3 regions of the Modestobacter sp. VKM Ac-2979 genome follow, and region 3 is predicted to be linked to each of the others. Evidence: predicted binding sites of a transcription regulator. Region 3 holds the regulator's gene; each other region holds the start of a gene.

Region 1 (7,362 bases), on a different contig from region 3:
GGTGGCCCGCCCGTGGCTGGAGCGGATCAGCGGGCGGATCGCGGTCTCCGACTTCGCCCGTCGCGTCCAGGTGGAGCACCTGGGCGGGGACGCGGTGGTCATCCCGAACGGGGTGCACGTGGCGGCCTTCGCCGACGGGCCGACGCTGCCCGGCCACGCGCGGGGCACCGAGGCGCCGACGATCGGCTTCCTCGGCCGCTACGACGAGCCGCGCAAGGGCCTGCCCGTGTTGCTGGAGGCGATGCGGACGGTGGTCGCCGAGCACCCGCGGGCCCGCCTGCTCATCGCCGGCCGCGGCGATCCCGACGAGCTGGACGAGCTGGTGGCCGACGACCTGCGTCCGCACGTCACGGTGCTCGGGGAGCTGGACGAGTCGGCCAAGGCGGCCTTCCTCCGCTCGGTCGACGTCTACTGCGCGCCGAACCTGCTGGGGGAGTCCTTCGGCGTGATCCTGCTGGAGGCGATGGGGGCCGGCGCACCGGTGGTCGCCAGCGACCTGGACGCCTTCGCCCGGGTCCTGGAGGACGGCACCGCCGGTGTGCTGGTCAAGCGCGGGGACGCCGCCGCGCTGGCCACGGCGCTCGGTGGCCTGCTGGCCGATCCGGCCCGACGGGCCGAGCTGCAGGCGGCCGGCCGGCGGGCCGTGGCCGACTACGACTGGGCGGTGGTCGCCCAGCGGATCCTCGCCGTCTACGAGACCGTCGCCCCGCCGGGTGGCACCGGGGTCACCGCCTCCGCCGCCGACGACGACGCGCTGCTGGGGAACGTGCCGGACGCCACCGGCGGACTCGGGCCGTCGGGGCCCTTCCGCAGGCGGGCGCGCCGCTAGCCTCGGACCCCATGACCACCGCGACCTGGCTGCTCCTCGCCGCCGGTCTCCTGGTGGTCCTGGTGCTCGGCTGGGCCGGCTGGACGCTCACCCGGTTGCGTCGGCTGGCCGGGCGGGTCCGCCGCGCGCGGGAGGTGCTCGACGCCGGTCTGCTGCGGCGGGCCGAGCTGGCCGCGGCGCTGGCCCGGGAGCACGCCGAGGACCTCGGTCCCGAGCTCGCCGCCGCCCTGGCGACCGCAGCGGCCGGGGCCCGGGCGCCGTCGGCCGGGGACCGGGAGGCCGCCGAGAACCTGCTGGGCCGGCGGCTCCGCCGGGTCCCCACCGGGGTGCTGACCCCGGAGCTGCAGGACGCCGGCATGCGGGTGGGGCTGGCCCGGCGGTTCTACAACGACGCCGTCCGGGACACCCGGACGTTGCGCCGGGGCCGGCTGGCCCGGGTGCTGCGGCTGCACGCCGACCGGCCGCTGCCCCGGTACTTCGACATCGACGACGGCCTCGACGCGGTGCTCACCGGCCCCGGTTCCGGCGCCGCGCGGTCCGCCGGCTGACCCGCCGTACGCTGGGACGTCCCCTCCCGCCGGTCCCCGGCCCGACGACCTGCGAGGCAGCAGCATGTCCTTGAACCACAGCGAGCCCACCGGCACCGGCACCGAGCGCGTCAAGCGCGGGATGGCCGAGCAGCTGAAGGGCGGCGTCATCATGGACGTCGTCACCCCCGAGCAGGCCAAGATCGCCGAGGACGCCGGCGCGGTCGCGGTGATGGCCCTGGAGCGGGTGCCCGCCGACATCCGCGTCGAGGGCGGCATCGCCCGGATGAGCGACCCCGACATGATCGAGGGGATCATCGGCGCGGTCTCCATCCCGGTGATGGCCAAGGCCCGGATCGGCCACTTCGTCGAGGCCCAGGTGCTGCAGGCGCTCGGCGTCGACTACGTCGACGAGTCCGAGGTGCTCACCCCGGCCGACGAGGCCCACCACATCGTCAAGAGCGCGTTCACCGTGCCCTTCGTCTGCGGCGCCACCGACCTGGGGGAGGCGCTGCGGCGGATCTCCGAGGGCGCGGCGATGATCCGCTCCAAGGGCGAGGCCGGCACCGGCAACGTGGTCGAGGCCACCCGGCACATGCGGGCGATCCGGGCCGGCATCAAGCGGCTGGCGACGCTGGACGAGACCGAGCTGTTCGTCGCCGCGAAGGAGCTGCGGGCCCCGTACGACCTGGTGGCCGAGGTCGCCCGCACCGGCGCGCTCCCCGTCGTCCTGTTCACCGCCGGCGGCATCGCCACCCCGGCGGACGCGGCGATGATGATGCAGCTGGGCGCCCAGGGCGTCTTCGTCGGCTCGGGCATCTTCAAGTCCGGTGACCCGGCCCAGCGCGCAGCCGCGATCGTGCAGGCCACCACCTTCTTCGACGACCCGTCCGTGATCGCCAAGGTCTCCCGCGGGCTCGGTGAGGCCATGGTCGGCATCAACGTGAGCACGCTGCCGGAGAGCGAGCAGTACGCCAAGCGCGGCTGGTGACCCCGCCGACGATCGGGGTGCTCGCGCTGCAGGGTGACGTGCGCGAGCACCTGGCCGCGCTCCGGGCAGCCGGTGCCGAGGCCCGGCCGGTCCGCCGGCCCGCCGAGCTGGCCGAGGTCGACGGGCTGGTCGTGCCCGGCGGGGAGTCGACCACGATGGGCAAGCTCGCCGAGCGGTTCGGGATGCTGCAGCCGCTGCGGGACGCCGTCCGCGCCGGGTTGCCCGCCTACGGGTCGTGCGCCGGGATGATCATGCTGGCCGACACGGTGCTCGACGCCCCGGCCGACCAGCTGACCATCGGCGGGCTGGACGTGACGGTGCGCCGCAACGCCTTCGGCCGGCAGGTCGACTCCTTCGAGGCGGCGGTGCAGCTGGCCGGGGTCCCGGGGCCGCCGGTGCACGCCGTGTTCATCCGCGCGCCGTGGGTCGAGGCGGCCGGGCCGGACGTCGAGGTGCTCGGCCGGGTGGAGGGCGGACCGGCCGACGGTAAGATCGTCGCCGTCCGTCAGGGCCGGCTGGTGGCCACCAGCTTCCACCCCGAGCTGACCGGCGACAGCCGGGTGCACGCGCTGTTCGTGGAGCTGGTGCGGGAGGCGACGGCGATGAGGGCACGAGACCATGCGAGCAGTGCCGGCGCCGGAGCGGACGCGGGCAGTGAGGGGAGAACGTCGTGAGCGGGCATTCCAAGTGGGCGACGACCAAGCACAAGAAGGCCGGCATCGATGCCAAGCGCGGCAAGCTCTTCGCCAAGTTGATCAAGAACATCGAGGTCGCCGCGCGCACCGGTGGCGCTGACCTGTCGGGCAACCCGACGCTCTACGACGCCGTCCAGAAGGCGAAGAAGAGCTCGGTGCCCAACGACAACATCGACCGCGCGGTCAAGCGCGGCGGTGGCCTCGAGGCCGGTGGGGTCGACTACCAGGGCATCACCTACGAGGGCTATGCCGCCGGCGGCGTCGCCGTGCTGATCGAGTGCCTCACCGACAACAAGAACCGGTCGGCCATGGAGGTGCGCACCGCGATGACCCGCAACGGGGGGAACATGGCCGATCCCGGCTCGGTCTCCTACCTCTTCTCCCGCAAGGGCGTCGTCGTGGTCCCCGCGACCGGTACCACCGAGGACGACGTGCTGATGGCTGTGCTCGACGCCGGCGCGGAGGAGGTCCGCGACCTGGGCGACACCTTCGAGGTGGTCTGCGAGCCCACCGACCTGGTCGCCGTGCGCACCGCCCTGCAGGACGCCGGCATCGACTACGACTCCGCCGACATGGGCTTCCTGCCCAGCGTGCAGGTCGAGCTGGACGCCGACGGTGCGGGCAAGGTCTTCCGGCTCATCGACGCCCTCGAGGACCTCGACGACGTGCAGAACGTGTACGCGAACTACGACGTCTCCGACGAGGTCATGGAGTCCATCGACGCCTAGCAGAAGGACCCCGCTGCCCCCCACGCTTCGCGAGCTCAGCGCGGGACCCTGCAGCGGGGCCGCTCCGTGACGTCGCGTGGCGTGTCGGTGGGGGACCAGTGGACCTCGGCGGTTAGCGTGGTTCGAACACGTGTTCGCGTCGGCTGGTGGAGGTCCTCATGCGGGTGCTCGGCATCGACCCGGGGCTCACCCGGTGCGGGTGGGGCGTGGTCGAGGGGCGCCCCGGTGCCCGACCGGTGGCCCTGGGGGTCGGCGTCGTCCGCACCTCGCCCGACCTCGACCTGGAACTGCGTCTGCTGGAGGTGCACACCGCCGTGACCGCACTGCTCCGTGAGCACCGGCCGACCGCGGTCGCGATCGAGCGGGTGTTCACCCAGAACAACAAGGGGACGGCGACCGGCACCGCGCAGGCCGCGGGTGTCGCCGCGCTGGCCGCGGCGCAGGCCGACGTGCCGGTCGCCTGGCACACGCCGAGCGAGGTCAAGGCCGCCATCTCCGGCAACGGCCGGGCGGACAAGGACCAGGTCACCCTGATGGTCACCCGTGTCCTGGGGCTCGCCACCGCTCCCAAGCCCGCCGACGCCGCCGACGCCCTGGCCCTGGCCGTCTGCCACGTCTGGCGCGGGCCGGCGCAGCAGCGACTGCGGGTCGCGGCGCTGGCCGGCGGCATCGGCGCGCCGGTCCGCCCGGCGACCCTGCCCCGCTGGACGGGGGTGTCGGCGCGATGATCGCCTCGGTGAACGGCCGGGTCGCCGCGGTCTCGCCCGATGGCGCCGTCGTCGAGGTCGGCGGTGTGGGCCTGTCCGTGCAGTGCACCCCCGGCACGATCGCCCGGCTGGCGGTGGGGGAGCAGGCCCGGCTGTCGACCAGCCTGGTGGTCCGCGAGGACTCGCTGACCCTCTACGGCTTCGCCGACGACGACGAGCGGCAGCTGTTCGAACTGCTCCAGACCGCCAACGGCGTGGGCCCGCGGCTCGCCCAGGCGGTGCTGGCGATCCACCCACCCCGCGAGGTGCGCCGCGCGGTGTCCATGGGCGACCTCAAGGCGCTGATGCAGGTGCCCGGGATCGGCAAGAAGGGCGCCGAGCGGCTGGTCCTGGAGCTCCGCGACCGGCTGGGCACGACCGCCTCGGACACCTCGCTGGACGGCCCGCCGGCGGCCGGTCTCGGCGCGGTCACCCCGGTGGCCCCGTGGCGCGACCAGCTCACCGCGGCCCTGGTCGGGCTGGGCTGGACGAGCCGGGAGGCGGAGACGGCGCTCACCGCCCTCGAGCCGGTGGCCGAGGAGCAGCAGCTGGCCGGCGGCGTCCAGGTCGCGGTCCTCCTCCGCCAGGCGCTGCAGATCCTGGGGCGGTCGTGAGCAGCCCGTTCGACCGCGGGCTGTCCGCCGCCGACGCCGGGCCGGGGCGGTTCCCAGACGACCCCGTCGACCCCAGGGCCGGCGACGAGGAGCGGGTCGTCGAGACCGCGCTGCGCCCGCACTCGCTGACCGACTTCATCGGCCAGCCGAAGGTCGCTCGCCAGCTGGACCTGGTGCTGGAGGGCGCGAAGCGCCGTGGCCGGCCGCCGGACCACGTGCTGCTCTCCGGTCCGCCCGGGCTGGGCAAGACCAGCCTGGCCCTGATCATCGGCTCCGAGCTCGGCACCGCGGTGAAGATCACCAGTGGGCCGGCGATCGAACGCTCCGGTGACCTGGCCGCGATGCTGTCCAACCTCAGCCCCGGTGACGTGCTGTTCATCGACGAGATCCACCGCATCGCCCGGCCGGCCGAGGAACTGCTCTACATGGCGATGGAGGACTTCCGGGTCGACGTCGTCGTCGGCAAGGGGCCGGGCGCCACGGCCATCCCGCTGGAGATCCACCCGTTCACCCTGGTCGGGGCCACCACCCGGGCCGGGCTGCTCACCGGCCCGCTGCGCGACCGGTTCGGCTTCGTCGGGCAGATGGAGTTCTACGAGGTCGCCGACCTGCAGCGGGTGCTGGCCCGCAGTGCCGACCTGCTCGGGGTCGAGCTGTCCCCGGAGGGGTCGCTGGAGATCGCCGGGCGGTCCCGCGGCACCCCGCGGATCGCCAACCGGTTGCTGCGCCGGGTGCGCGACTTCGCCGAGGTGCGCGCCGACGGGCGGGTCACGCTCGAGGTGGCCCGGGCCGCGCTGGCGCTCTACGACGTCGACGACCTGGGTCTGGACCGGCTGGACCGGTCGGTGCTCGACGCGCTGGTGACCAAGTTCGGTGGCGGCCCGGTCGGGGTGGCCACCCTCGCGGTCGCCGTGGGGGAGGAGCCGCACACCGTCGAGGAGGTCTGCGAGCCCTTCCTGGTGCGCGCCGGGCTGCTCGCGCGCACGCCCCGCGGCCGGGTCGCCACCGAGGCGGCCTTCCGGCACCTGGGCCACCCGGTGCCCCGCGGTGGCGTCTCACTCGGCGGGGGCGCAGCCGACCCGCCGTCGGACGGGGCGTCGTCACAGACCCTGTTCGACGCCTAGACTCCTCCGCGCTGGCGCGCAACCCGGCTGCGGCCGGGGCGCCCCGCCCCGGAGCCACTCCCTGCGCAGGTGGGCGTGCGCCGGCGCCGATGTACCCGAGCGGCCCGATCCCGGGCCGCACCCACCGCGCGACTCGCTGCGGTAGAGAGGCTCACCCGTCGTGGAACAGTTCTTCCCCTTGATCCTGCTCGTCCTGGCGTTCGCCCTGCTGATCGTGCTGCCCGCCCGGCAGCGCAAGAAGATGCAGGCGAAGGCGGAGGCGCTGCAGGCCTCGCTGACCGTGGGCACCCCGGTCATGCTGACCAGCGGGATCCACGGCACCGTCGCCTCGCTCGGTGAGGGCACCGTCGGCCTGGAGGTCGCCCCGGGCGTCGTCATCACCGTGGCCCGCCCAGCGGTCATGGAGGTCCGCCAGCCGGCGTCCGGCGCCGTCCCGCCCCAGGGGGCGACCGGCACCATCGACGGCGACGGCGACCCCACCGACCGCACCCGCTGAGCCGGGTCGACGCATGGCCGCCCGCCAGCTCCCCGCCCGCCGCTACTTCGCGGCGTTCCTCGCGATCGTCGCGGGGCTGTACGCCCTGGTCTTCCTGACCGGCGACCAGCGCACCCCCCAGCTCGGACTCGACCTGCAGGGCGGGACGACGGTGACCCTCGCCGCCCGCACGCCGGACGGCCAGGCCCCGGACCAGGAGGACCTCGAGCTCGCCCGCCAGATCATCGAGCAGCGGGTCAACGGCCTGGGCGTGGCCGAGGCCGAGGTCGTCACCGAGGGCGACAGCAACATCGTCATCTCCGTGCCGGGCGACGACGGCGAGCGGGCCCGGGAGCTGGGCGCCACCGCGCAGCTGCGCTTCCGGCCGGTCCTCGGCGGTCCCGAGCCGGCGGCCGCGGCCGACCCCGAGGCGACCGACCCGGCGGCCACGGACCCCGCGGCCACCGACCCGGCGGCGACCGACCCGGCGACCGACCCCGAGTCGACCGACCCGGCGGCCGACCCGGCCGCCACGGACCCCGCCGCCACCGAGCCGGCCGTCGCCGACCCGGACGCACCGGCCGTGACCCAGGAGGAGGCGATCGCCGAGTACGCGACGCTCACCTGCGACAC
Region 2 (7,362 bases), on a different contig from region 3:
GGTGAGCCCGCCCGACCCGCCGACCGGGTGACCGGGCGGGACGTCGTGCAGCAGCGCCACCCAGCCGACCATCGCCGCCGTGCCGGGCTCGGACATGGGCGGGCCGGACTGGGCGCCGAACCAGGCCAGCGCCGCCTTGAGCCGTTCGCTGGTGAACCAGCGGTCGAGCAGGGCGTCGCCGGAGCCGAGGAAGTCGGTGGCGATCTCGCCGCCCGGGGTCCGGGGCTGGCCCCGCCGCGGGGCGCCGACCGGCCACAGGTGCCGGACCAGCCGGGTCATCGCCGGCCGGTCGCCGAACGCCTTGACGACGGCGGCGCTGCGCGGGCCCCACACCTCGACGAACCGGCGGTAGGCCGCGGCGTCGGCGTCCCCGCAGGCGGCGGCGATGGAGGCGCAGGTGGCGTCGAGGTCGACGGAGAAGACCAGTGGCCGACCGTCGGGACCGGGGTCGCCGGGCACCGGTGCGGGTGCGAAGCCCCAGGGGTCGCAGTCGACGTAGCGCAGGCCGAAGCGCTCGAGCTCCAGCTCCTCGACCACCCCGCTGTGCCGGATGATCACGTGGGCGCTGGACCCGCGGTCGACCCGGACACCGGGCCAGCGCTCCACGGTGGAGACCGCGCCGCCGAGGACCTCGTCGGACTCCACCACCTCCACCCGCAGCCCTTCCCGGGCCAGGTGGCAGGCGGCGACCAGGCCGTTGTGCCCGGAGCCGATGACGACGACGTCGGCAATCGTGTCGGCAGTGCGGGTGCCGGCAGTGCGGGTGTCTGAGCTGCGGGTGTCGGGGGCGCTGGCGACGGGGATCAGCTCTTCTCAGCCGGCGGGGCCAGCGGCAGGCGCGCGCCCAGGATGGCGAAGGGGCGGGCGTCGCCGGGGAAGTGGTAGCCGCGGGCCAGGTCGACGAACCCGTCGGCGTGGTACAGCCGGAAGGCCTTGGTGTCGGTGTCCGGGGTGCTCAGCAGGGCGGCCGGCTGGGGGAGGTCGGCCAGCAGCGCGTGCAGCAGCTGCCGGCCCAGGCCCTGGCTCTGCCGGTCGGGGTGCACGTGCAGCTCGCAGACCTCGAACGCACCGGGCAGCCACTGCTTCGCCGTCCGCCGGTCCAGGGCGTTGCGGACCTGGTCGTGCCACCACTGGCCGGGGGCGACGACGTAGCCGTAGCCGAAGCCGACCAGCTGCTCGCCGGCCGTGCCGTCGCCCCGGGGGGCCTCGACGAAGGCGCCCACCGCGCGGAAGCCCTCTCGCTCGGTGTGCTGGACGGCGTAGCCGTAACGCCCGGCGACGACGGAGTCGCCGTAGCCCATCGCCGCTCCGTAGATCGCCAGCGCCTCGTGCAGGTGCTCGCGCATCCAGCCGGCGGGCAGCTCGGTGATCCGGGTGGCGGGGGTGGTGCCGGTCATCAGGGGGTCTCCTCGTCGGCGGCGGCCGGGGAGGGCCCGGGGCCGACCTCCGCGGGGGTGCCGGCGGTGAGCTGCAGCAGCTCGTCGTAAGTGGTGGGGAAGACGGTGTGCGGGTGCCCGGCGGCCGCCCACACCCGGGCGTACCGGGCGAGCTCCACGTCGACGAGGGTGCCGATCGGCTCCGGGTGGCCGACCGGGGCCACCCCGCCGATGGCCTGACCGGTGTGCCGGCGGACGAACTCGGGGGTGGCCCGGGTGATCCGCGGGACGCCGAGCAGGTCGGCGACCAGCGCCTCGTCGACCCGGTGTGCACCGCTGGTGAGGACGAGCAGCGGGACGCCTCCGGCATCGAACACCAGGCTGCTGGCGATCGCGCCGACCTCGACGCCGAGCTGCGCGGCCGCGGCGGCGGCCGTGCGGGCGCTGTCGGGCAGTACTCGCACCTCACCGGCGACGCCGGCGGCGCGCAGCACCTGCTCGACCTCGGCGACCCGGGGGTGGTGCGGGGTCTCCGCAGCGGTCATGACCGCGATCCTCCCACCGGCCCCGGGGCCGCGCGCCACCCGGGACCTGCGGTCGGCGCCGACCGCAGGCCGCCGTCGCCCGGGCCTCGCGGCGACCCTCGAGTCGGACTCGAGGGTGTGTTGCGGCCCTGGGTGCAGTCGCTGTAACGACACAGATGCCGACACGCCTGTTCGGCTTGACCGCCCCCGGCCGGTCCGGTCTACTCATCGCTGTTCGAACACCTGTTCGAACACCGGCGACTCGTTCGCCGGCCCGGGCCGTCACGTCCTCCCCGACGTGCGCTTCCCCGCCGGGCCGGAGGGCGGGGCAGTCGGGAGGGGCGGAGAGTTGCGGAGTCTGACATGAGCCGAGTGCTCGCCGGGGCCGGTGGCCGGGTCGGTGAAGAGGTGCAGGTCGAGCAGGGGCCGTCGGGGCCGGCCGAGTTCTGGCGAGGGCAGACCCGGTACGTGGTGGGGGAGCTGCTCGACTCGTGGGTGGAGACCGCGCCGTGGTGGCAGACCGATGCCGCCGGCCGGGGTGGGGCGTCGGCCGAGCTGGTCGCCACCCGGCAGGTCTGGCGGGTCGAGGCGGTCCGTGCAGGCCGGTCCCGGATGAGCTTCGCCGGGGTCTTCGACCTGTCCTGGGAGCCGACGGGCAACCAGTGGCTGCTCGTCCGGGTGCACGACTGATGGGCGCCGCCCGGGCCCTCCCGGCCGCCGCCGACGGGCAGCTCCCGTTGCTCCCGCCGCTGCCCGCGGCCGCCGCCCAGCTGCTCGGTCAGGCCCATCGTGGGCTGGCCGAGGCCGCCAGCAGCCCCGACGCGGCCTGGCGGTACGCGACCGCACACCTGGCCGCCCTGCGCGCCGCGGCGGCCGTGCTGGCCGCCCGCACCCAGCCCGAGGCCGGGCGTCGCCGGCCGCGCAGCGCCTGGGTGCTGATCGGCCAGGTCGCCCCCGAGCTGGGGGAGTGGGCGGCGTTCTTCGCCGCCGGGGCGGCCAAGCGCGCCGCCGCCGAGGCGGGGCTCTCGCACGCGGTCACCGAACGGGAGGCCGACGACCTCGTCCGGGACGTCGGCACGTTCCTCGGCGTCGTCGAGACCACGATCAGCCGCCCGGTACCGCCGCCGCCCGCGCGCCTGCGGGCGGTCGACCCCGGCTCGCGCCGGCGTGGCCCGGGCCACCCCGGCTCCGGCTCCGACCGCGTCTCCGACACCGCCTCGTGAGCGACCCCTTCGTCCACCTGCACGTCGCGTCGGGGTACTCGATGCGGCACGGCGCCAACCACCCGGCCGACCTGGTCGCCCGCGCGGCCGAGCACGGCATGGGGGCCCTGGCCCTGACCGACCGCGACGGCCTGTACGGCGCGGTCAAGTTCGCGCTGGCCTGCCGGTCGGCGGGCATCCGGCCGCTGTTCGGCGTCGACCTCGCCGTCGACCCGGTCGCCGGCGGCGAGCCGGGTGACCAGACCCCCGGGCGGATCACCGCCGCGGCCCGGCACCGGGCCGCCCACCCCGCCGGCCGGCGGGCACCGGCGCGCGGTGGGGCCAGTGTCGACCCGCGGCTGCCCCGGGTCACCTTCCTCGCCCGCGACGGCGCGGGCTGGCGCTCGCTGTGCCGGCTGACCAGCGCCACCCACCTCGGTGGCACCCGCGGCGAGCCGGTCAGCTCCCTGACGCTGGCCGGGGCGCACTCGGCCGGGCTGCTGGCGGTGCTGGGGCCGGGGTCCTCGGTCGGCCGGGCGCTGGCCGCCGGGCGGGCCGACCTGGCGCACGCCCGGCTGGCCACCTGGCGATCGGTGTTCGGGCCCGGCCAGCTCGTGCTCGAGATCGTGCACCACCGCGGCCAGGGCGACCGGTCCCGCGCCCAGGCGATGCTGCGGCTGGCCGCCGAGGCCGGGGTGCCGGCGGTGCTGACCAACGCGGTCCGTCACGTCGACGCCCTCGACGCCCCGACCGCCGACGTGCTGGACGCCGCCCGCCGGCTGGTGCCGCTGGGCCAGCGGCACGTCGACCGGCGCACCGCCGAGGGGTACTTGAAGTCGGGCAAGGAGATGGCGCTGCTCGCCGAGGAGCTGGCCGGACCCGACCGGGACGCGGCACTGCACCTGCTGGAGACCACCGCCCGGGTCGCCGAGCAGTGCGCGGTCGACGTCCGGGCCGACCTGGGCATCGGCACCGTGCGCTACCCCGAGCTCGACGTGGTCACCAGCGCGGCCGAGCGCGGGATGGGCCCGTCGGCGGTGCTGCGGGCCCGCTGCGAGGCCGGGTTCGGCCGGCGCGGGATGACGCCGTCGGCCGTGGTGCGCGAGCGGCTGGAGGAGGAGCTGGCGGTCATCGACTCCCTCGGCTACCCCTCCTACTTCCTCACCGTCGCCGACGTGGTCACCCTGATCAAGGAGCTGCGGATCCGCGCCGCGGCCCGCGGCTCGGGCGCCGGCAGCCTGGTCACCTACCTGCTGGGCATCTCCGACGTCGACCCGATCCGGTACGGGCTGCTGATGGAGCGGTTCCTCTCCCCGTTGCGGCACCAGCTGCCCGACATCGACATCGACGTGGAGTCCGCCCGCCGGATGGAGGTCTACGACGCGGTGATCGAGCGCTTCGGCGCCTCCCGGGTCAGCTGCATCTCGATGATGGACACCTACCGGGTGCGGCACGCGGTCCGTGACGTCGGCGCCGCCCTGGGGCTGCCGCCGGCGGAGATCGACGCGGTGGCCAAGGCGTTCCCGCACATCCGGGCCAACCAGGTGCACGCGGCGCTGCGCGACCTCCCGGAGCTGCGGGCCAGCCGGCTCGGGTCGCGACGGAGCGGTGGCTCGGGCGATCTGGACCTGCTCTTCGACCTGGTCGCCCGGCTCGACGGGCTGCCCCGGCACATCGCCCTGCACCCGTGCGGCGTGCTGCTCTCCGACGCCACCCTGCTCGACCGCACGCCGGTGGAGAGCAGCTACCTGGGCTACCCGATGAGCCAGTTCGACAAGGACGACGTCGAGGAGCTGGGGCTGCTCAAGCTGGACCTGCTCGGCATCCGGATGCAGTCGGCGATCGCGCACGCGATGGACGAGGTGGCCCGGGTCGACGGGCAGCAGGTCGAGATCGACGCCGTCCCGCGCGACGACCCGACGACGTTCGAGCTGATCCGCAGCACCCGCACCCTGGGCATGTTCCAGATCGAGTCACCGGGGCAGCGGGAGCTGGTCGGCAAGTTCGGTCCGCAGACCTTCGAGGACCTCATCGTCGACATCTCGCTGTTCCGTCCGGGGCCGGTGAAGAGCGACATGGTCACCCCGTTCCTGATGGCCCGGAACGGCTGGCGTGACCCGGTCTACCTGCACCCGGCGCTGGTCCCGGCGCTGGAGCAGACCGCCGGGGTGGTGGTCTTCCACGAGCAGGTGCTGCAGATCGTGTCGGTGATGACCGGCTGCGACCTGGCCGAGGCCGACGAGGTGCGCCGGGCACTGGGGGAGAAGGACGCCCACCCGGAGGTCAAGGCCTGGTTCGCGCCGCGGGCACTGGCGGAGGGCTTCGACGTCGCGGTGGTCGAGCAGGTGTGGGAGGTGCTGGTCGCCTTCGGCTCCTTCGGCTTCTGCAAGGCCCACGCCGCGGCGTTCGCGTTGCCGACCTACCAGTCGGCCTGGCTGAAGACCCACCACACCGCGGCCTTCCTGGCCGGGGTGCTCACCCACGACCCCGGGATGTACCCCAAGCGGCTGATCCTCGACGACGCCCGCAACTTCGGGGTGCAGGTGCTCGGCCTGGACGTCAACGCCTCGGCCGGCACCTACCGGGTCGAGCGGGTCGACGGGGGAGCGGATGACGGGGCGGACGACGGTGACCGGCTGCGTCCCCGGCCGGCGTGGATGCCGGCGGCGATGCCCGACCCGGGGCGGTACGGCATCCGGCTGTCGCTGGCCGACGTCAAGGGGATCGACGCCGCGGAGGTCACCCGGATCCAGGCCGGGCAGCCCTACCGGTCGCTGACCGACTTCTGGAACCGGGCCCGGGTGTCCCGGCCGGTGGTGGAGCGGCTGGTGCTGGCCGGCGGCTTCGACTCCGTCTACGGGTTCGGGGTGCGCGACAGCGAGGGCGGCCGGCCGGCGCGGCGGCGTGAGCAGCTGACCCGCCGCGACCTGCTGCTGCAGATCGGGGAGCTGGACCGCTGGAGCCGCAGCGGCGCGAAGGCGGCCGGCACCGGCCAGCTGGGGCTGGACCTGTTCGGCGCCGAGGCGTCCGGCGAGACCGAGCCCGGGCTGTTCGACGTCGAGACCCCCGCGGAGGACGCCGGCGGTCAGCCGGAGTTCATCGCCTCCGGGCTGCCGGAGTTCACCGACGCCGAGCGGGTGCGGGCCGAGCTGGAGGTGCTGGGGCTGGACGCCAGCCGGCACGTCATCGAGTTCTACCGGCCGTTCCTGGCTGCCCTCGGTGCAGTGCCCGCGGCGGAGCTGCTGCAGTGCCGTAGTGGGGCGGAGGTGCTGGTGGCCGGGGTGAAGGTGGCCACCCAGACCCCGCCGATCCGGTCCGGCCGCCGGGTGGTGTTCGTGACCCTGGACGACGGCACCGGCTGCGCGGACGCGACCTTCTTCGAGGACGTGCAGGGGCCCTACGCCGCCACGGTCTTCCACTCCTGGCTGCTGGTGGTCCGCGGGGTGATGCGGCGCACCGGGCCGCGCGGGGTCTCGATGCGGGCCACCGGGGCCTGGGAGCTGCCCGCGCTGCACGAGGCCTGGGAGACCGGCGGGCTGGAGGCGGTCGCCGAGCTGATGGCCGCGCCGGGGGAGTACACCGAGCAGGCGATCGCCGGGGCGGCGGCGTCGCGGGCGTCCCGGCCGGTGGTGGTGCGGCCGGTGCTGGTGCACCCGACCGGGTTCCGGATGTCGCCCTACGCCGACATCAAGCCGGCCGGCGAGGACGCCGCGACCGCAGCCCGCCGCGCGGCAGCGGCACCGCCGCGCAAGCTCTGGCACTCCAGCCCCGGCAGCTCCGGCCACTGAGGGGACATGAGAGCAGCGTTTGACATCTACCCCGCGTCTAGAGCAAACGATCTACGTAAGCTTGTAGTCTCACCGAGGCGGTGACTTGCCGACACGGAGTTGGTGTTTTTGTCGCCTCCCGGAACTTCCAGCTGATGTGAGGGCGGCGAAGTTGAACTCGGTAGCGGCCACTCTCTGTATCGCGACGGCTACCGCGCTTCTGCAACTCTGGCTGAAGCTCATATCTCGCCAGCCGCCCCCAGGGAAGCGCCACGGACTGAACCTTGATGACGCAGTCTGGTGGATCGATTGGATTGTCACTGCAAGCATAACTCTCGTGGCCTTTGTGCTTCTCGCTATCGCGAACAACAGAAGTGTTACGATAGGTCAGATTAGTTTAGCTATTCTAAGTCTATTTCTTGGGTACAGTGCAATCCCTTTTGCTGTCAGGATGTTCTGTTATACCCCCAACGGAAAATTGAAAGATTGGCGT
Region 3 (7,362 bases):
ATCCGCTCCCGGGTGAGCAAGCTCCGCAAGGAGATCGCCGGGATGGCGACCGCCCGGACGACGCAGCGCAACTCCCGCGACCGCAACGCGACGCCGAGCGTGGCGATCGCCGGCTACACGAATGCCGGCAAGTCCAGCCTGCTCAACCAGCTCACCGGGGCCGGCGTGCTGGTCCAGGACGCGCTGTTCGCCACCCTGGACCCGACGGTCCGTCGCGCGCAGACGCCCGAGGGGCGCGAGTACACGATGACCGACACCGTCGGCTTCGTGCGCCACCTGCCGCACCAGCTGGTCGACGCGTTCCGCTCCACGCTGGAGGAGGTGGCCGACGCCGATCTGCTCGTGCACGTCGTCGACGGTTCCGACTCCGACCCGCTGGGCCAGATCGACGCCGTGCACACGGTGCTCAACGAGATCGACGCGTCCGCCGTCCCGGAGCTGATCGTCGTGAACAAGGTCGACGCGATGACCGAGGAGGACATGCTGGCGCTGCGCCAGGCGCTCCCCGGGGCGATGTGGGTCTCGGCCCGGACCGGCGAGGGCATCGAGGCGCTGCGCGACGTGATCGCCCAGCGGCTGCCGCACCCGCACATCGACGTCGAGGTGCTGGTGCCCTACGACCGGGGTGACCTGGTCGCCCGGGTGCACCGGGACGGCGAGGTCGTCGAGGAGGCGCACGAGGCCACCGGGACCCGGCTGACCGCGCGCGTCAACGCCGGCCTGGCCGCCCAGCTCGACGATTTCACCGCGCCGGCCACCGAGGACTGACGGAGGGCCCCGCTGCCGCTCGCACGTTCGTGCCGGGCTCCCGCAGCGGGGCGAGCGGACAGCCCGGCGGATCACGACCAGGTCACGGCCCCGGTACCGTGACGCGATGACCAGGGGAGCGGTGGACCGGACGGCGACCGCTGCCGATCGACCGGTCGCACCGGTGGTCGGGGTGGGCCGGCCGCCGTGGTGGCTGCTCGTCCTCGCCGCCCTCGTCACCGTCGCGGTCACCGTCAACCTGCTCAGCCGCGGGTGGCTGGAACGGATGGACCTGCGGGTCTCCGAGGTGACCAGTGTGTGGGCGCTGCGGGACTCGTGGGCCTACTGGCCGATCTGGGTCGTCACCCAGATCGGCGGGCGGGTGACGATCCTGGTGGTGCTGGCCGGGCTGGTCGGGTGGCTCGCCGTGCGGCAGCGGACGCTGGTGCCGCTGGTCCGGGTGGTCGTTGCGCTGGCCCTGCTCACCACCGTGGTCTACGCGTTCAAGTGGGGCACCGGTCGTACGGCCCCGGCCTTCCCCGGGTCGTTCTTCCACACGGACGGGGCCAGCTACCCCTCGGGGCACGTGGCGAACGCCGTCCTCATGTGGGGGGTGGCCCGGTGGCAGGCCGTCGAGTTCGGCCTGCCCGCGGGCGTGCAGCGGGCCACCTGGCTGCTCAGCGTGCTGGGGCCGGTGGCGACGGGTGTGGCCATGGTGGCGCTGGACTTCCACTGGGTCACCGACGCGGTGGTCGGGCTCGCGGTCGGACTGCTGCTGTTGGGCGTGGTTCACGCACTGGACGCTGTCGCGATGTCACGCTGGGTTCGTGCCAGAGCCGGCCGATCCCAGGCGTAGCAGCGCCACCCGCCGCAGGACGACGGCCGGCGCCGCCCTCTGTGCGCCCGTCGGCCTGCTGGTCGCACTGCTGCCTGCCGGGCCGGCGGCCGCCGACGACGGGACCGCTCCCTACGGCGAGCCGACCACCCGGTGCGAGATCACCGACCCGCGGCTCCCGGAGCTCTCCGGCCTGGCCAGCGCCGGGGAGTCGATGCTCGCGATGAACGACGGCGGCGACCGCGCCGAGGTGCTGGTGCTCGACGGAGCCTGTGCGGTGGGTGAGGTGCGCACGGCGGAGGTCGACCCGTACGACCCCGAGGACCTCGCCCTCGCCGCCGACGGGACCATCTGGCTCGCCGACATCGGGGACAACGCGCAGAGCCGGGAGACGGTGGCGCTGATCGGTCTGCGCCCCGACGGGACCACCGTGCTGACCAGGCTCACCTACCCCGACGGTCCGCACGACGCGGAGGCCCTCCTGCTCGCGCCCGACGGCACCCCGTACCTGGTGACCAAGGAGGTGCTGGGCGCCAGCTCCGTGTACCGCCCGGATGCGCCCCTCGGCGACGGAGCCACCGTGCCGATGAGCAAGGTGGCGGCGCTCGGGCTCACGTTGACCGGCACACCGGGCGGCCCGGTGGGCCGGGCCGGCCAGCTGCTGGTCACCGGTGGCGCCGTGTCGTCGGACGGCTCGCGGATCGCCCTGCGGACCTACACCGACGCCTATGTCTGGCCGCTGAGCGGCTCCGACGTCGCCGGGGCGTTGGCCGGGCCCCCCGTGCGGGTGGCGTTGCCGGAGGCCCCACAGGGCGAGGCCATCGCCTTCGCGGCGAACGACCGGGACCTGCTCGTCGCCGGCGAGGGACTCCCTGCGGTGGTCACCCAGGTGCCGGCCACCGGTGACCTGACGGGGACGGTCCCGGCGGAGCCCACCGAGGCCGCCGACGGGTCGCTGGCGACCGCCGGTGGGGTCGAGCCGCTGACCGCCGGTCTCATCGCCGCGGCCGTGGCCACCGTGTTCGTGTGGGCCGGCGGCAAGCTGCGGCGGAGCCCGGCCTGAGCACGGGCCCGGCGCCCGTGCCCGAGGTCAGACCCGACGGAGCACGGTGACGACCCGGCCGAGGACCGTGGCGTCGTCGCCCGGGATGGGCTCGTACGCGGCGTTGTGCGGCATCAGCCACACGTGCCCGTCACGCCGCTTGTAGGTCTTCACCGTCGCCTCGCCGTCGATCATCGCGGCGACGATCTCGCCGTTCTCCGCGGTCGGCTGCTGCCGGACGACGACCCAGTCGCCGTCGCAGATCGCCGCATCGACCATCGAGTCACCCGCGACCTTCAGCATGAACAGGGTGCCCTCGCCGACCAGCTCGCGGGGGAGGGGGAAGACGTCCTCGACCGCCTGCTCGGCCAGCACCGGACCGCCGGCGGCGATCCGGCCGACCAGGGGCACGTACGTGGGTCGGGGGGCAGTGGCGTCGTCGACGCCACTGGCTGCACCGGAACCGGCCAGCGCCTCGGCCGTGGCCTCGTTCGTCGTCGCGGTGCTGTCGCCGGGGAGGCGCACGTCGAGTGCGCGCGGCCGGTTCGGATCACGGCGCAGCCAGCCCTTGCGCTGCAGCACTGACAACTGGTGGGCCACGGACGAGGCGGAGGAGAGACCGACCGCCTCACCGATCTCGCGGACCGAGGGCGGGTAGCCGCGGCGCTCGATCGAGTCACGGATGACCTCGAGCACCCGGCGCTGCCGCTGGGTCAGTCCGTCGCCGTCGGCGGCCCGGTCGGGGAACTCCCGCACCGCTGCTCCCGCCCCCGCTGCAGCCGTGGGCGCTGCGCCGTCGGCGGGTGCCGGGCTGGACGCTCCACGCCGCGAAGGGCTCTTGCCGCCGCGCGCCTTCGGGCCGTCGACCGCCATGTGTCCTCCTCGTCCGGCTGCCTCGGCAGCAGTTCCCGGTGGCGTCCTGCCGTACCGACGGCCGTGTCGCCACGGCGAGCCGGGACCTCGGACGCTGTCCTCGATCGCCTCGGAACCGTATCGCCTCAGGCCTCTCCGTTCAAACACGTGTTCGAAGAAGTCGCCGTGTCGGCGTGTTCCTGTCGGGGGTGTGCGGTAGACATCGCCCAGACGTTCTGTTCGAACGCCTGTTCGACCACCCGGTACCGCGAGACCTCTGGAGCACCCCGATGGCCAGTCCGCAGCTCGAGCTCCCCGTGGCCGCCCCGGCCTCGATGGCGGTCGTGCTCCCGTTCCCGGGGGCGCGCCAGGTGGCGCACTCGCCCGGGTCCGTGGTGCGCGGTCGGCCTGCACCCCTGCCCCGGGCGGCTCGCCCTGCGGCGGCCCTGCGGGGTCCCGGGCATCCCGACGTGCGCCCTGGTCGGCGGGTCGGCGTTGCGGGCGGGGGCGCCGCCGGCTGCGCGAGGCGCACGGGAGGGGGTGGCGGTGGGGCCGCCTCGGGTGCACAGGCGCCGTTGCGGCTGACCCGGCGCGGGCGGCGAGTGGTCGCCGGGCTGTCCATCGCCTTCGGGGTGTCCGTCGCCGCGGCGACGTTCGCCGCCGAGTCCGGCGGCCCCGGCGGCGGCCTCGAGCTGGCCGGCTCGACGATGGTCGTCGTCCAGTCCGGGGACACCCTGTGGTCGATCGCCGGCGAGATCGCGCCGGAGGAGGACCGTCGCGCGGTCGTCGACGCGCTCCTGAACGTGAACGGCCTCTCCGACGTCGACCTCGTCCCCGGTCAGGTGCTCGAGCTGCCCTGACCGGCGGCGCACCGGTGTCCACCGCGGTGCGAAGGGCCCGGCCGAGGCGCCGGTGGTTGTGGCGGGAGGGGCTCCGAGGGGCGCCCGGGTCAGATGCGGAAGACGACACGCTCGCCAGGGCTTGCACACCTGTAGGGGTGGTCGTACGGTTCCACCACAACATCTAGTAGTTACAGAGCTGTAAGCCATCCACAGTCGTTCCACACGTTGTCCCCGGCGCATCCACCGGATGTCCCCGGCCCAGTCCACAGCACGGCCATCGGGTCGGGGCCCGGTCACGGTGTCACGACGCCGCGGCGAGACCCTGCGCGACACCTCGGGAAGGAGGAGATCGACATGCGTTGTCCCTTCTGCCACAACCCCGACAGCAGGGTCATCGACTCGCGGGAGACCGACGAGGGGGCGACCACCCGCCGTCGACGCTCCTGCCCGGGCTGTGGACGCCGCTTCACCACGGTGGAGGAGGCGGTCCTCGCCGTCGTCAAGCGCAGCGGCGTGAGCGAGCCCTTCGCCCGGGGCAAGGTCGTCGCCGGGGTGCGGCGGGCGTGCCAGGGGCGGCCGGTCGACGAGCACCAACTGGCCCTGCTGGCCCAGCAGGTCGAGGACGCGGTGCGCGCCACCGGCTGCGCCGAGATCCCCAGCCACGAGGTCGGCCTGGCCATCCTCGGCCCGCTGCGCGACCTCGACGAGGTCGCGTACCTCCGCTTCGCCAGCGTCTACCGCAGCTTCTCCTCGGTCGCCGACTTCGAGAAGGAGATCGCCGAGCTGCGCGCCGCACCGGCCCGGAGCACTGCCCGCGCCGGTGACGCGCCACCCGTCGAGCGCGACGCGGTCGACGGCGACCAGGAGACCCCCGCGACCGGGAGCCCCGCGACCGGGACCACCACCCGCCGGCGAGCCCCCGAGCGGCCGCGACCGGCCGACACCGGCAGCGCCGCCGGCCCGTGAGAACTGTCCGACCCCTCCGCTAGACAGGTCTCGACGAGGAGACCGCACGACCCGGCTCCGGCACCCGCCGGCTTCCCCAGCCGCTCCGCCCGCACCACCGCACCAGTCCGACCCAGGGAGCCCTCGCACGATGACCGAGACAGCTGACCGCCTCACCACCAGCCGGAACCGCCGCACCGCCAAGGCCCCCAGCCGGGGGAAGGGCCTGAAGGTCAAGCGCGTGTTCACCACCGCGGGGGTGCACCCCTACGACGAGGTCGTGTGGGAGCGCCGCGACGTCGTCATGACCAACTGGCGGGACGGCTCGATCAACTTCGAGCAGCGTGGGGTCGAGTTCCCGGCCGAGTGGAGCATCAACGCCACCAACATCGTCACCACCAAGTACTTCCGGGGTGCGGTCGGCAGCTCGCAGCGCGAGACGAGCCTGCGGCAGCTCATCGACCGGGTCGTCCTGACCTACGGCGCGGCCGGCCGTGAGCACGACTACTTCGCCAGCGAGGGCGACGCCGAGGTCTTCGAGCACGAGCTGACCTGGATGCTGCTGCACCAGGTGTTCAGCTTCAACTCGCCCGTCTGGTTCAACGTGGGCACGGCCTCCCCGCAGCAGGTCAGCGCCTGCTTCATCCTGGCCGTCGACGACCAGATGGACTCGATCCTGAACTGGTACCGGGAAGAGGGCCTGATCTTCAAGGGCGGCTCGGGTGCCGGGCTGAACCTCTCCCGCATCCGCTCCTCCAAGGAGCTGCTCTCCTCCGGTGGCACCGCCTCCGGGCCGGTCTCCTTCATGCGCGGGGCCGACGCCTCCGCGGGCACGATCAAGTCCGGTGGCGCCACCCGCCGCGCGGCGAAGATGGTCGTCCTCGACATCGACCACCCCGACATCGAGGAGTTCATCGAGACCAAGGCGCGCGAGGAGGACAAGATCCGCGCGCTGCGGGACGCCGGGTACGACATGGACCTGGGCGGCAAGGACATCACCAGCGTCCAGTACCAGAACGCCAACAACTCCGTCCGGGTCAACGACGAGTTCATGCGCGCGGTCGAGGAGGGCACCGACTTCGGGCTGCGGGCCCGCGGCGACGGCTCGGTGATCGAGACCGTCGACGCCCGTGAGCTGTTCGGCAAGGTCACCAAGGCGGCCTGGGAGTGCGCCGACCCGGGCATCCAGTACGACGACACCATCAACGACTGGCACACCAACCCCGAGACGGGGCGGATCAACGCCTCGAACCCGTGCTCGGAGTACATGAGCCTGGACAACAGCTCGTGCAACCTGGCGTCGCTGAACCTCATGAAGTTCCTCAAGGACGACGGCACCTTCGACTCCAAGAACTTCGTCAAGGCCGTCGAGCTGATCATCACCGCGATGGACATCTCGATCTGCTTCGCCGACTTCCCGACCGACCCGATCGGCGAGACCACCCGGGCCTACCGCCAGCTGGGCATCGGGTACGCCAACCTCGGCGCGATGCTCATGGCCACCGGCCACGCCTACGACTCCCGCGGCGGGCAGTCCCTGGCCGCCGCCATCACCTCGCTGATGACCGGCACCGCCTACCGTCGCTCGGCCGAGCTGGCCGGGGTCGTCGGTGCCTACGACGGCTACGCCCGCAACGCCGACGCCCACGCCCGGGTCATGCGCAAGCACGCTGCCGCCAACGACGCGATCCGCCCGGTCGGCGCCGACGACGCCGACGTGCTCAAGGCCGCGACCGCTGAGTGGCAGGAGTGCCTGGCGACCGGCACCGAGAACGGCTGGCGCAACGCGCAGGCCTCCGTGCTGGCCCCCACCGGCACGATCGGCTTCATGATGGACTGCGACACGACCGGCATCGAGCCGGACTTCTCGCTGGTCAAGTTCAAGAAGCTGGTCGGCGGCGGCTCGATGCAGATCGTCAACCAGACGGTCCCGCGGGCGCTGAAGAGCCTGGGCTACCAGGACGAGCAGGTCGAGGCGATCGTCGAGTACATCGCCGAACACGGCCACGTCGTCGACGCCCCGAGCCTGCGCCCGGAGCACTACGAGGTGTTCGACTGCGCGATGGGCGAGCGGTCCATCTCCCCGATGGGCCACGTGC

What was found. Region 3 encodes LexA, which represses DNA repair genes until DNA is damaged. Its sites were predicted from a motif close to TCGAACANNTGTTCGA; they were not measured.
Region 1: ruvC (crossover junction endodeoxyribonuclease RuvC) is a predicted target of LexA. The motif match lies at 3,893-3,908, and genes of this name have one in related genera.
Region 2: O2W15_RS16190 (DUF6504 family protein) is a predicted target of LexA. The motif match lies at 2,136-2,151, and genes of this name have one in related genera.

Annotation. Positions count from the first base shown of each region.
Region 1 covers NZ_JAPVBO010000005.1:160,836-168,197, reverse strand. Annotated here, with positions in the region: gene O2W15_RS15655 (glycosyltransferase family 4 protein) at 1-829, shown strand, start outside; gene O2W15_RS15650 (hypothetical protein) at 841-1,377, shown strand; gene pdxS (pyridoxal 5'-phosphate synthase lyase subunit PdxS) at 1,442-2,347, shown strand; gene pdxT (pyridoxal 5'-phosphate synthase glutaminase subunit PdxT) at 2,344-3,021, shown strand; gene O2W15_RS15635 (YebC/PmpR family DNA-binding transcriptional regulator) at 3,018-3,770, shown strand; gene ruvC (crossover junction endodeoxyribonuclease RuvC) at 3,917-4,498, shown strand; gene ruvA (Holliday junction branch migration protein RuvA) at 4,495-5,130, shown strand; gene ruvB (Holliday junction branch migration DNA helicase RuvB) at 5,127-6,254, shown strand; gene yajC (preprotein translocase subunit YajC) at 6,415-6,750, shown strand; gene secD (protein translocase subunit SecD) at 6,764-7,362, shown strand, end outside.
Region 2 covers NZ_JAPVBO010000005.1:280,824-288,185, reverse strand. Annotated here, with positions in the region: gene O2W15_RS16205 (phytoene desaturase family protein) at 1-693, opposite strand, end outside; gene O2W15_RS16200 (GNAT family N-acetyltransferase) at 804-1,397, opposite strand; gene O2W15_RS16195 (YbaK/EbsC family protein) at 1,397-1,921, opposite strand; gene O2W15_RS16190 (DUF6504 family protein) at 2,264-2,590, shown strand; gene O2W15_RS16185 (SAV_6107 family HEPN domain-containing protein) at 2,590-3,123, shown strand; gene O2W15_RS16180 (DNA polymerase III subunit alpha) at 3,120-6,890, shown strand.
Region 3 covers NZ_JAPVBO010000007.1:63,340-70,701, forward strand. Annotated here, with positions in the region: gene hflX (GTPase HflX) at 1-768, shown strand, start outside; gene O2W15_RS19905 (phosphatase PAP2 family protein) at 875-1,603, shown strand; gene O2W15_RS19910 (hypothetical protein) at 1,575-2,645, shown strand; gene lexA (transcriptional repressor LexA) at 2,673-3,497, opposite strand; gene O2W15_RS19920 (LysM peptidoglycan-binding domain-containing protein) at 4,052-4,336, shown strand; gene nrdR (transcriptional regulator NrdR) at 4,673-5,284, shown strand; gene O2W15_RS19930 (vitamin B12-dependent ribonucleotide reductase) at 5,415-7,362, shown strand, end outside.